Linked DNA regions of Halotia branconii CENA392. The protein of the gene in region 1 interacts with the protein of each later gene in a pairwise test. Links are inferred from orthologs where the notes say so. Each region holds a gene or a part of one and is shown on either strand. Other genes may lie near its edges.

Region 1 (5,173 bases):
TATAACTCTATATCTAATGGTAGGCTTTTTCTCCCATCATATAAATGAGTTGTTACCACCACTATTCCATTATCTGTCTTGCCAATTTCTCCGATATATTGTCTTCCCACACCTTCGGTAAAGTTACCACTTTTCCTATGCCCTGAATCATCAATTATCAAGCTAAATCCTCTACTGATTTTAGTCTGACTACACTTGTTCATTACCTCTAAGCGTCGTTCATTCACCTTTGTGGCCGACCAAGGGGAATCTGTCAAAAAGTGGTGTAATCGGTGGTAATTTACTCCTACGGCATTTTCTGCGAGCTGCAACAAGTTTTTCCGTTCGCTTTCTCCTAACAACCCCCCTAAATAATGTCTAAACTCCCTTTTTTGCGCTTTATGACCAAATACATCGTCAAACCTTTGACACCATTTTTCAAAGCATGGGGGCATAGCTGTGGGAGTTGTCTCTTTCATGGGGGTTAATTTGACGTAAAACCTATACTAATTCTGCATTATAGCCTTTTTTAGTCTCTTTTTTTGCCTAAGTCCCGCTAATTCCCGTTGTAGACGAGAGAGGCGTTCTGAAGGTGGAAGCTGAAGAGATTCCGCGACATCGTTTGAAATCTCAAGTAATAGTCTGCTCATCCTCTCCTCTATTGCGTTAATGACGATTCTAGGTAAATTATCACAATCTTGCCATGATGCCTTCCTCGACTTGAGATCGAACTTGAGCTTTATAGATCTCTTTGCCACGTCGAACAAATTCTTCTTTGCTATAGCGGAGTTGGCGAATTGTTATTGGGTTTGCATTATTTCAATATTATCCCTATATTTTATCTCAAACCATGAAGCCAGTGTTTGTTTGAAACAACGGTGGCGAAGAAAAGCTGTTGGATTTCTTGTGTCAATCTAGCCTACGATTGACCGTACTGCTTTAACAAGAAAGGGTAAGCAAAAATTGCCCAACTTAAAGCTATAGCTGACAGAGAAACTCCTAGCAAAATTACAACTGTCATAAACCTATTGAAATATGCTTGTAAATCTCTCTTGGTAATTCCTAAAATTACAGACGGTACTCCCAAAAGAAGACCTAAAAAGTAACCTAAGAACGCATAAATTAAAATTACATCCCAAAAACTATGAGTAGGTTCAACAGAAATTACTGATGGAGCTACTAATGCTCCCAGAAAAGCTGCTATCAAACCCACAAACACAGGTCTCCACCTAAAAACTTTTCCAAATTCAGTAATAGGTGCAAAAAGTGCAGTTAAAAAAGCTAGAAAAGCTAGAATGGAAGCCCGCGAAGAAATCTGTGCCAAATCACGTTCATGAACAATTGATGGTAGATTGATAACTCCTAAACCTAGGCACACCCAAAACAAGAAAGACCATCGTATCCACATCCAAGGATCTGCCGTAAATGGTGATTAAACTCGTGGTGAAACTGATGTATATGATTGCGACTCCTGTTTAGGAACTAGCAGTTGTAACCACTCTTCCACAGATTGAGGCCGATCTGCCCTAAGTCAGTGGTCAAAAATCAAAAAAACAAGGGAGTAGAAACCATCACCTTTGCTCCCCTGTCTCTTATTTGACTCTCTTGCCTTACTTACATCAGACCGCTAAAGACAGGCTTTACTTTGCGGTCAATCCTTTCCCCCAAGTCTTCAGCAATTGTGAGAGTCCCTGGTTTGCAGCGCTTAACATTTACAATTATTCCCTGTGCGCCTTCTGCTTCTAAATCTTCTACGTAGCCTTTAAGTGCCACTTTCGCATCAGCAGAACTTAAAAATGGCCCAAAATAGTAGGTACAACGCGGATTTTGCGTTACTATTTCCACCCACCAAGCTAAGCCGAGACTGTTAAATGTGTTAATCAAAGATTCTTTCAGGTTATCCCAAATTGTTTTCATAGTTGTTGCTGATTGATCAACGTGGTACTAAATTTTAAACAACGATATTTTACTTTTACATTTCTTTATACTCTTTTCCTCTTAATTTTTAAAGAGGTTTTTGTAATTTATCTAGGTACAACGTGTTTAGCGATCGCTGGCGATAAATCTCATAAAGCGCCATACCTGCGGCTACTGAAGCGTTCAGGCTAGGGGTCTTACCCATCAGGGGGATTGATACCAGTACATCGCAGGAGCGTTGTGTCAACAGACTCAGACCTTCACCTTCAGAGCCAATTACCAAAGCGATCGGGCCACTGAACTTGACTGCATGTAGAGGTTCACTGCCAGCAGCGGCAGTACCATAAATCCAAAAACCAGCCTCTTTCAATTCTTCTAAGGCGCGGCTGAGGTTGACTACTCTGGCGACAGTAAAATTTTCTAAAGCACCTGCTGCCACTTTGACAACGGTAGAAGTGATTCCTGATGCCCTTCTTTGAGGTATGACTAATCCCTGAGCGCCTATAGCTTCGGCGGTGCGAATAATTGCACCTAAGTTATGGGGATCAGTGATGCCATCAGCTACTACAATTACAGGGTCAGTTACTGATTTTGTTTGTTCAATCAAATCTGGCAATTCAATGTAGGTATAGGGAGCTATTTGTGCTGCTATACCTTGGTGATTAGCACCGTTGGTAATTTGGTCTAAGCGCTTTGGTTCTACTTCGTCAATGACTGTGCCATTGTCTTTAGCTTGGAGAATCAAATGATGAAAACGGGGATCATAGCGTAGGCGAGGAGTAACCCAAATGCGATTCAGTTCTCGCTCACTTTCTAAAGCACTCAAAACGGGATGACGACCATAAATCAAGTCGTTATCTTCTGTGTGTTTTAGAGATGGAGATGGATGAGAAAAATCGCGGTGTGGGCGTGGGCTATTGGATAGAGAATTACTATCCCCTTTTTTATGTTTAGGACTAGGAGTGTGAATCGAATTAGCGATGACACGCTTAGTCTTAATTTTCAGCGGTTGCCCACGGTTTGGTTCGCCAGAAGTCTTGATTTTTCTTGGTTTATTTTGCATATCAGTTTTGGGTATAGCTTGTGGGTGGGCTTCCAGATTCCTTGAATTTACCGGATCTCAACTGTTGAATTTCCTTTCATAAGATGGAGTTGCCCACTATTTCTCTAAGTGAAGTTTTTGCAACAGTTCGGTTAAGCGTTGGGAATCGGTGAGATAAAGATAGCCAATTAAAGTTTCTAGACTAGTTGCCTGTTGATAGATATCGGGATCAACTCGTTTTGGGCGTTTTGTGGCAGCGTTACGACCTCGTCGGACAATTTCTAATTCTGTTTTTGTGAGATCAGGGATTAGCGATCGCAAATGAAGTGCCTGGGTTTCGGCTCTTACCTGTGCTACTACCAAATGATGGTAGGTGTCTGTCCGCTGTAATGGCAGTAGATAGAACATCCTAACATACAATTCATAAATTGCATCTCCTAAATACGCTAAGGCAGCAGGAGAAATTTGTTGTAATTGTGTCTGGGAAATCTCTTGTGGTAATTGGGCTGTAGTTGCCAAGAATGCTTGGGTCAAAGATGAATTTAGCTGAGGGGCTTCATCTTGTTGTCCATCTAATAGCTTTTCCTCCTTTGACTTCACAAGTTAATCATTCCTGAATGGGCTAAATTCAAAAGGCAGTAAAAATATTTACTCTTTTTTGGATATGCCATGCTGGTATATCTAGCATAATCAACACTATCAAAATTAATGATTAAATTTTATCTTTTTTAATTGAACTTGTACTGAAAACTCATCTTTATATAGGACTCCTATTTGATTTTTGAACACGATTCAGTGCATATCTATCCCTTCTTAACTGTTCCCTGTTTCCTGTTTCCTGTTCCCTACCTACACAAATAAATTCACCGAATCAAACCGGATTACTATAGTATTAGGACTTACGCAATAACTCTCTGAAACTCCTATTTCTTTGTGTCCTCTGCGGTTATATTTTCCGTTACCTATGCGTTAGTCATAAATAGTCTCCTTTATTTGACAAGTAGTCATTTAAAATATCAAATATTTGATAGACTAAAAATACAAATTATTTAGTTATACATGCCTAAAAACCCTGCTATCTTTCAGTATAGCTAAAGGCTACAAAGTTTTTTTGTGTATATCTATCCTTTATTTTGACATATTGAGATATACTTATTTTCTTGGCAATATGCTGACATTTTAGATCTGCTGGCTTTTGTCCCTCTCTCACAAGGAGAGAGGTTGTTTGCCAGCGTCTCTAAAAATTAAGCTATCCAGATCAAGCATTCGGATAGCTAAATTGAACTCTCTAATCAAACGATCAATACTACTTGATATTTTCTAGCGCTGCGTCAACTGAAGTTTGCAGCGAAAGAAACTTCTCTAAGCGAACAAGTTTGACTGTCTGAGTTACTCTTGCATTAGTGACAATTTGCAAAGTGCCATCTGCGGTTTGAGCTTGTTTGGCTAGCTGCACGAGCGCGCCCAAGCCAGAGCTATCAACAAAGTCGATTTGTGAGAGATCCAAGATAATGTGCTTTGGTCCCTCATCAATTTTGTTACCGAGTACTTTGCGAAATGTCGGTTCAGAAAATGCATCTAACAAACCTGTGAGGCGGAATAGCTGACAGTTATCCCGGACTTCACGAGTGCCTCTTAGGCTCACGGTTAGATTAAGTGGCTCAGCAATAATTCCCTCCTCATCATTAAAGTGAACGCTCAAGTATAGATGGTTTTTGTGCAAATTGTCTAGAACCTGCTGGAGTAGGCGAGGTAGGGGAAGCAGGGGAAGAAGCAGAGGGGCAGGGAGCAGGGAGCAGGGGAGGCAGGGGAAGCAGGGGAAGCAGAGGGAGAAAATAACCTATGTCCCATACCCTATGCTCTATGCCCTATAGTCGCTTGACGTGCTGTTTGCATTGCTTGGACAAATTGTTCAAACAAGTAATCAGCATCGTGAGGGCCGGGACTGGCTTCTGGGTGATATTGTACGGAAAATATCGGCAGAGATTTGTGACGTACCCCAGCAACGGTGCGATCGTTGAGGTTAAGGTGACTGATTTCTACAACTGTCTCAGGTAATGAATCTGGGTTGATCGCAAAGCTATGGTTTTGGCTAGTAATTTCTATCCTTTGTTGTAAACCCGCAGGTTGATTGAGACCGCGATGACCAAATTTTAATTTAAAGGTTTCTGCTCCAAGGGCATGACCTAAAATTTGATGTCCCATACAAATGCCAAAAATGGGTTTTTGACTTTG
Region 2 (4,096 bases), 4.1 Mb from region 1 along the record:
ATCAGTGTCAAAAGCTGGAGATGGGACTGCTATTTTATTTCGGTTTTTTTTGAACTTTGATTTCTGACTAGCGTTACTACTATTTATAAGTATAAATATTTATACTGATGAAATACACTACTCTAGCCCCTAGCCTCTAGTTCCTAGCTCCTTTTCCTGACTGGAATGTATTACATACAAGCGAAAAGCACTATAAGAATAGCTTGTAGTTTAAAAAAAAATAATTAATTTATCTCATGAATTTAGGATTTATACATTTTTGTATGCAGATCCGCAAGCTCTTATGGGAATACTAAGCATGACCATAAGTTAAACGATAAATACGGAAATCGGTAACTGTTTAACTTTTTTAGGCTAGCTTTTGGTGCTTAACTATCCGGATTTTTCCTCTAAAAACTGTAGAGAATTAATAGGGTTAAGTAAACGGGCAACTTTCTATGAAAATTCAGTTTTATACATATAAAAACTTTATATGCACTTAATTATTAGGCTCTTAAAACGGGTTTTTTACACTTTTGACTACCTTCTGGTAACAAAAGTGATGTTGCCAGAAAGCTGATGTTTATTGGTTAAAACGGTTTAATAATCGACAAACAAGCATCTGCTCAAATAAAGTCGAGGACTGATTTACCGATACATCAAAACAATGAGTTAATCAGCACAACCATGATACAAGTAGATGAAAAAAAATTACCAATAATTACTAGGTAACTGAAATTCATTTATGAGCCTTAACAGTCAAGATGATCCACCAGAGGACAAGTTTATGTCAATCCTCAGTTAAATTATATTTTTTTTGAGTGCAGGTGTTCTAAAAATTTGGCGGTTTGCTGGATTAAGAGATATAACCTGCAAGAGTATTGTTCTGTTGAGACGCTTTGAGTCAATGTCTTCACCCATCATAGCTAACCTCAGGCAGAAAACTAGTAGATGCCAATCGTGACCGAATAACAGTATTTCATTGATTTCTGAATCTGAATAATAAGGACAACAATGTTAGTGAATTTTGTGGATGAGCGTGGTAGCGGTAGATAGAACGAGTGTGGAATCCTCCCTCGACTATCGGTGAAAATTTTGTAGTGCTGTAATCAAGTTAGGATCTCTTGGGTATGACACTGATAGTATTAGTCAGTTAATGATGCGGTGTGGGGCGATTTGTCTATTCAGCCTCATAAATTCAATAACCCATTGCATCCAAATTCAGTCATTCATAATCATCAGATGCTAATTTAAATATCAGACAGTATTTTTTCCCAACTTCAGAAAAAATACTCAAATGGTAGTAATAAATTCACTGATGACACAATTAAAAGGTATAATTTCAGCTTGACGATCGCCCTCATCTCCATAAGTCAAATGCACGTTGAGATAAACATGAGGCTTACAGGGCATTCGTTCAGCCCACTCAATCGCTACAATACCTGGCATTACCTCAAGACCTTCCCAGTAAGTTTCTAGGTTTAAGGCTAAAACCTCTTGTGGTTCTAAGCGATATAAATCCAAATGGTAAAGCGGTAAGCGTCCTTCGGTATACTCATTAATCAGAGTAAAAGTAGGGCTAACAATTGGTTCGCTGATAGCTAAACCTTGTCCAATACCTTGTACTAATGTAGTTTTGCCAGCGCCTAAATCACCCTCTAGCAAGATGACACTACCGACACTAAGATTTTGACCAAGAGTCATTCCTAAACGTAGCGTCGCTTGTGCATCTGCAAGAAATATTTTCATTTCCCATCGCGAGTTTTGTGATGAGTTCTACTGTACCAACGTAACAAAACTTGTGCTAGTTTTTGGGGATTGTGACGTACAAAACCTGTTTCGTCTTCATATAAGATATTCGCTGGCACAATCCGTCGCCCTAATAAAGAGACAGCTTCTCTATCTAAGAAGACAGGATGGGAGTTTTGTTGGGCGTAGCGGATGAGTGATTGCTCAGAGGGAGATTTTTTATGTACTAATACAGCATCAAAAAGCTGTCTATGCCCGCAAGCAGTATCTATTGCTCTGATGTGGTCAGCAACTGTGTATCCTTGAGTTTCTCCCGGTTGGGTCATGATATTGCAGACATAGATACGTGGGGCTTGTGTCGCAGCGATCGCATCGGCAATTTCTGGTACAAGTAAATTAGGAATTAAGCTCGTATAAAGACTACCTGGGCCAATAATAATGTAATCGGCTTCTTTAATTGCCTTAATAGCTGCTGGTACTGCTGGAGGATTAGCAGGAATGCAGCCAATTTTGACAACTTTTCCCCCCGCTTTGGGAATACTTGACTCGCCCTCAATCCGGCGACCATCAGCTAATTCTGCCCAAAGACGAACATCACTCAAAGTTGCTGGCAAAACTTGCCCGCGCACGGCTAGCACTTTAGAACTGGCTGCAACTGCCCGTTCTAAGTCGCCAGTAATATCACTCATTGCCGTTAAAAACAAGTTACCAAAACTGTGACCTGTCAATCCATCCCCAGCCCGAAAGCGATATTGAAATAATTCTGTTAATAACTTTTCTTCATCTGCTAAAGCTGCCAAACAATTACGAATATCCCCTGGTGGTAAAACTCCAAATTCTTGGCGTAACCTTCCAGAAGACCCACCATCATCAGCTACAGTTACAATTGCAGTAATATTAGCACTGTATGTTTTGAGTCCTCTCAGTAAGGTAGAAAGTCCTGTACCTCCACCAATCACGACGATTTTTGGCCCTCTATATAATCGCCGATAAGCCAGCAGGACATCAATTAGTTCTTCTTCACCTTCTGGTCTTAATACCTTAGTAATTGAACTGACGGTGCGAGTTTGCCCCCACAGCAGCAACAGCAAGCCGCCAAGCAGCACTAAAGGCCCACTGATATAGTTGGGTAAGAGGTCAGTAATCACTCCTAAAAAACCCTTAACCAACTCAATCATCCAAAAAATCGGGGTGAGCTTAATCCAAATAGCTAACCCCAAACTAGCTAGCAGTACACCTCCAACACTAATCAACAACCAACGTTTGACAGAGAGTCCAGGGGATAACCATTTGAACCACTGGTTGACCCGATAGGAAGTTCGACTACGTGACCGTTTTTGCAAAGTGTTGAGGGCTTGTCTAAGAAAACCGATTGACATACCTAATTGGGAGCAGGGGGGAACAAACTAATGATTAACAGAAAATGTACACTACCTGGTTTTAACACCAAGTGGCACATTATTAAATTTTTCTGTGTGATTAGATTAAAAGTGAGTCGTTAAAGTTGCCAGTGTTCCCCATAAAACAGTACCCTGACTTGATAAAAGTGAGTTTAATGGAAAAACGAATTTTAGGACTAGATCCAGGACTGGCAATTTTAGGATTTGGAGCAATTAACTGTACACAGGCTGCTACTAAAGGACAAAACACAGCAGTCAATATGCTAGATTTTGGCGTAATTCGGACATCGGCAGATGCAGAAATGGGACAACGCCTATGTACAATATTTGACGATTTACACACCCTGATTCAAGAATTACAACCAGATTTGGTTGCGATCGAGAAATTGTTTTTCTATCGTATGTCAAGTACAATCCTCGTGGCACAAGCAAGAGGTGTAGTTATGTTGACTTTAGCGCAACATAATTTACCATATATAGAATTTACTCCTGCTCAAATCAAACAAGCTTTAACAGGCTACGGTAATGCAGATAAATCAGAAGTTCAAGATGCGGTGGCGCGGGAGTTAAATTTAGCAGAAATTCCCCAGCCAGATGATGCTGCTGATGCTTTGGCGGTGGCTTTAACAGCGTGGTTCCAGGTGTAAAACTGTAAAATGAGAATAATTATATTGAACTGAAAAGCAAATAGTTACGAATTATATAGTTATTGGGACGATCGCCTGAACCAATAAACTGTAATTTGGGATGAGCGATCGCTTTTTGCTGTCTGAATTTTTTAGTATTAAAGAGTAGTGTATTAACTTGCTACTTTTTTTATTTTTGAAAAAATTCAGTACACCTCAAAGATTCTTGTTCCCTGTTTCCTGTTCCCCGCCCACGCAAGTAATTTCACCAAATCAAATCGGATTCCTATATCATTCAGCTATGTTAGAAATAATACGCCCAACTGATAAATAAATATTTTC
Region 3 (4,058 bases), 3.4 Mb from region 1 along the record:
GAAGGTGGAACTTATAGTATGGATAAGTGGGATGGTTATTTAGCTTCCCGCGATCGCTTGACGGATTTCCTAGAAAAGCGTCGTCCCTCTAATCCCATTTCTTTAGCAGGTGATGTGCATTCTCATTGGGCAATGGATTTAAAGACTGACTTTGATAACCCGCGATCGCCTATAGTAGGAAGCGAATTTGTTTGTAGCTCGATTAGCTCTGGTGGAGATGGTTCTGACACAAACCCCACAGTTCAAGCTTACTTACCAGATAATCCCCACATTAAATTTTTCAATGGTCAACGAGGATATGCCCGTTGCGAATTGACTTCTAGAATGTGGAAGACGGATTATTTAGTAATGTCAGAAGTGACAACTCAATTTGGCACAATTAGTAAACGTGCTTCATTTGTGGTTGAAAACGGTCGTTTGGGAGTACAGCAAGGCTAGTTTTAGCAGCATTTTAGAGATAGGAGCGTAAGCAATACTACTCGGTTAAGGATCATTGTAGGTTGGGTTAAACGAAGTGAAACCCAAAAAAACCCCAGACATGTTGGGTTTCGTTCCTCAACCCAACCTACAAATATTAAGCTATGCCGTAAGTCGGGCAGGTATCTATGAGGATGAGGATATTTAGTGGCATATCTCATTGATACAAATATCATACTGAGAATGGCACAGCCAAATCCCAATGTGTGCTGAGGCTTTGAATGCTTAGTTTTATAGAACTCACATTTAATTACTAACAACTCTCATTAAATATTGTGTCAATGTAAACGCATCTACACCTAATTCTGTACGCTCTTGGGCTGCTAAAATAGCTGCTTGCGAATGCCACCAAGCCGCAGTCGCCACAATATCCTCAACGGCAATTTGTTTAGTAGCCGCTTGTGCCAATAATCCACCCAGTAGGCCAGTTAAGACATCACCACTACCGCCACGGGCTAAAGCCGGGGTACTTTCAGGATTAATCCAAATTAAGCCTTCAGGGTTACTAATCGCCGTTCTTGCGCCTTTTAATAGGACTACCGACCCAGTTTGGTCTGCTGCTGACCGTACAGCTTTGACTCTATCTTGTTTGGGTTCTGCAATATTAGGAAACAACCTTTGAAATTCGCCAGTATGGGGTGTGAGTACCGTTGCTGCTTGACGCTTTTGTAAGGTGGGGATTGTTCCCAATTGTGCCAAAATATTTAAACCATCAGCATCAAGAACTAAAGAGCGATCGCTATTGATTACTTGTTCGACAATAGAAGTAGCATCTAATGTTAAACCAGGGCCACAAGCGATCGCACTAAAAGAACTTAGATCAGTCTTTTCTGGTAATTGTAAATGTGCAATGGCTTTGGTTTCCGTCTCTGGACAACCAACAATCAGCGCTTCTGGCAAATGAGACACCAAAAGTTGTTTCAAAGATTCTGGTACAGCGATAGAGAGCATCCCTACACCACTAGCACGCGCCCCCAAAGCAGTTAAAATTGCCCCACCAGCATAGCGACGTGAACCACAAATTAACAGTAAATGACCTTCTTTATATTTGTAAGTAACTGACGGACGGGGTAAAGGAAGAGTAGAAAGTGCCGTTGCTTTTGTAATTTGTTTAATCTGCGGTGTATTTCCCAAAACAGCTTGCACATCAGCTAAAGGAATATCAAAATCGATTAATTCAGCTTTGCCGATATATTCTAAAGCCTGATCTTGTAAAAAACCCAGCTTCCACAAACCCAAGCAAAATGTGTGAGTAGCACGAATAGCAGTTCCCAAAACTTCGCCTGTATCGGTGTGCAAACCCGAAGGTAAATCAATACTAATAATCGGTTTATGCCAATTATTGATCTGATTAATTGTAGAAGCTATAGGATCAGCGATCGCTCTTTCTAAACCAAATCCAAATAATCCATCAATGAAAAAATCACAGTCTGATAATTGTGTACATTCTTGAAAACATGGAATACCCAAACTTTGGGCGTATTGCAAATGCTGCGATGTTAATTCCTTCAGCTTAGAAAAAGCCGAATAGATGCTAACTTCATACCCGCGAAAATGTAACTCACGGGCTACCACCAAAGCATCACCACCATTATGACCAGGGCCTACTAAAATCCCGACACGAGACTTAATAACGGGGTGTGAAGGAATTATCTCTTGGATGCGACAAGCAATTAATCCTGCCACCTTTTCCATCAAAGCCGCCACAGGCATTTTTGCTGCAAATATCCGCCCTTCAATATCCCGCATTTGTTCAGCGGTGACTACGATTTGTGAAATGTATTCTTGCCTATCATGCATCAGTTCTAAGCCCTGAATTATTCAATGTCACAACTTACGCAAAACTATGGAAAAACTAACCACATAGACGCGTCAGCGGCTTCCCGCAGGGTAGGACACAAAGTACACTAAGTTAAGAGGGTTTGGGAGAGTTCTTGCGTAAGTCCTAAATGTTTTCCCATGCCCAATGCCCCATGCCCCCTTCACTTACCGTAGTAAACCCTAGCATCACCGAAACCTAAATTTCGTAGATAGTTGTTCCATTGCGTGGCATCTTTTCGCCCAGGAAAAGGCCCTACAGCTACATGTAGCCCCAACGGCTTTTGTCTTGCAAGCACAGCACCAGGTTGTGCTACACTCCGTCCAACCTGTTCTGCAAGTGCATTCAAATTTTCTGAACTGGTAGGAATAACGACATAATATCGAGAACTACTACCCCTAGGATTGACTATATTACTGCCACTTGGGGAAGCAAGTACTTCCTGACCGTTATTGAAATTGACAATCTGTGCGCCATATATGCCGTATGATTGCAGTTGTCTAACCCGTTCTTGGGCATTTGATGGTCTGCTAAAAACTCCTGACTGAATAACAGAACGTCCTCTGTATTGCCGGATATAAGCACCAGGTTCTATTTGCTTGATTTGTTGTAGCGTTTGGTAATTATTACTCTCAACATATACTAAGTAACGCTCCCAGTTTTGGTTATATTGAGGTTGAGAGGGCTGATATTCATACTGATACTGATATTCTTGTACTGGTTGAGCAGGCTGTAAATTTTGCTCGTAAGGATAATAAGGCTGTCCTGGTTGGGAGGGTTGCAGCTGCGGTAATGGTTGCTGCCCATAATAAGTTCCTGGGACGTTTGGTGGCGGCGGTAAAGTTCCTTGAGTTAGCAAAATGCCTTGATCATTGTTGATTTGCGCTTGTGCTGGATAACTGTGGAAAATCAGCGCCAACCAACTTCCTACAAGTAAGGGCAGAATCTGAAATGTGATAAATTTACTCGATATTTGACTGGACATAGTAATAATATTTCTAGTTCGGAAACTTAATGAATGCACCGTTATAGCAACTATATAGTGTTAGCTTAGAATTAGCTTGCCCATGTTGCAATCAATATAACTGAAAAAAATTCACTAATGCATTAGCAAGGTAACGTATACGCAACTTTGAGCGATCGCAAAGCTGATTTGACTAAATAACACCGATTTTATTTTGGTTAGCCCACCATCTATTGACAACTAACAACTGACAACTGACCCGCGTAGCGTAAATAAAATTTAGAGATATGAAAAAAATCGTCGTTGGTCTTTCCGGTGGCGTTGACAGTTCCACCGCTGCTGCTATCCTACACAATCAGGGCTATGAAGTAATTGGTTTGACTCTTTGGCTAATGAAAGGCAAAGGTCAATGTTGCTCTGAAGGAATGATCGACGCGGCTTATATTTGTGAACAATTAGGCGTTCCCCATCAAATTGTCGATATGCGGGATGTCTTTCAAACCCATATTGTCGATTACCTCGTGACTGGTTATAGTGCTGGGATCACGCCTCTACCTTGCTCTCAGTGCAATAAAACTGTCAAGTTTGGGCCAATGGTGCAGTATGCCTGCGAACAATTGGGATGCGATCGCATTGCCACTGGTCATTATGCTCAAATTAACTATGACGAAGTTACTGAACGCTATCAGCTATTAAGGGCTGTTGACCGAAATAAAGACCAGTCTTATTTTCTTTACGATTTGTCTCAAGAATTACTGGCAGCAACCGTATTTCCTCTAGGTGAATTACAAAAAACCG

Evidence for each region.
Region 2: the proteins of rlmB (region 1) and tsaE interact in binary tests that used the Escherichia coli proteins (3 or more experiments, as listed by UniProt). The link is inferred for Halotia branconii CENA392 from one-to-one orthologs.
Region 3: the proteins of rlmB (region 1) and QI031_RS15730 interact in binary tests that used the Escherichia coli proteins (3 or more experiments, as listed by UniProt). The link is inferred for Halotia branconii CENA392 from one-to-one orthologs.

Annotation. Positions count from the first base shown.
Region 1 is NZ_CP124543.1:209,021-214,193, reverse strand. Bases 973-3,951 are described here. They hold rlmB (23S rRNA (guanosine(2251)-2'-O)-methyltransferase RlmB), read right to left. Parts: upstream 2,960-3,951; coding sequence 1,985-2,959; downstream 973-1,984. Other genes in these bases: QI031_RS00995 (Mini-ribonuclease 3), read right to left, coding at 3,056-3,538; QI031_RS01005 (DUF1816 domain-containing protein), read right to left, coding at 1,594-1,896; QI031_RS01010 (hypothetical protein), read right to left, coding at 973-1,387. Outside these bases: QI031_RS01015 (IS701 family transposase), read right to left, coding at 1-458; more of QI031_RS01010, read right to left, coding at 899-972; QI031_RS00990 (STAS domain-containing protein), read right to left, coding at 4,245-4,640; carA (glutamine-hydrolyzing carbamoyl-phosphate synthase small subunit), read right to left, coding at 4,793-5,173. UniProt on the Escherichia coli protein: Specifically methylates the ribose of guanosine 2251 in 23S rRNA.
Region 2 is NZ_CP124543.1:4,311,725-4,315,820, reverse strand. What follows is about bases 1-3,000. They hold tsaE (tRNA (adenosine(37)-N6)-threonylcarbamoyltransferase complex ATPase subunit type 1 TsaE), read right to left. Parts: upstream 1,729-3,000; coding sequence 1,273-1,728; downstream 1-1,272. Other genes in these bases: QI031_RS18995 (gluconeogenesis factor YvcK family protein), read right to left, coding at 1,725-3,000. Outside these bases: more of QI031_RS18995, read right to left, coding at 3,001-3,107; crossover junction endodeoxyribonuclease RuvC, read left to right, coding at 3,284-3,775. UniProt on the Escherichia coli protein: Required for the formation of a threonylcarbamoyl group on adenosine at position 37 (t(6)A37) in tRNAs that read codons beginning with adenine.
Region 3 is NZ_CP124543.1:3,594,159-3,598,216, reverse strand. The notes cover bases 1-2,962. They hold QI031_RS15730 (NAD(P)H-hydrate dehydratase), read right to left. Parts: upstream 2,278-2,962; coding sequence 724-2,277; downstream 1-723. Other genes in these bases: QI031_RS15725 (hypothetical protein), read right to left, coding at 2,460-2,962; QI031_RS15735 (alkaline phosphatase D family protein), read left to right, coding at 1-438. Also shown: more of QI031_RS15725, read right to left, coding at 2,963-3,281; tRNA 2-thiouridine(34) synthase MnmA, read left to right, coding at 3,548-4,058. UniProt on the Escherichia coli protein: Bifunctional enzyme that catalyzes the epimerization of the S- and R-forms of NAD(P)HX and the dehydration of the S-form of NAD(P)HX at the expense of ADP, which is converted to AMP.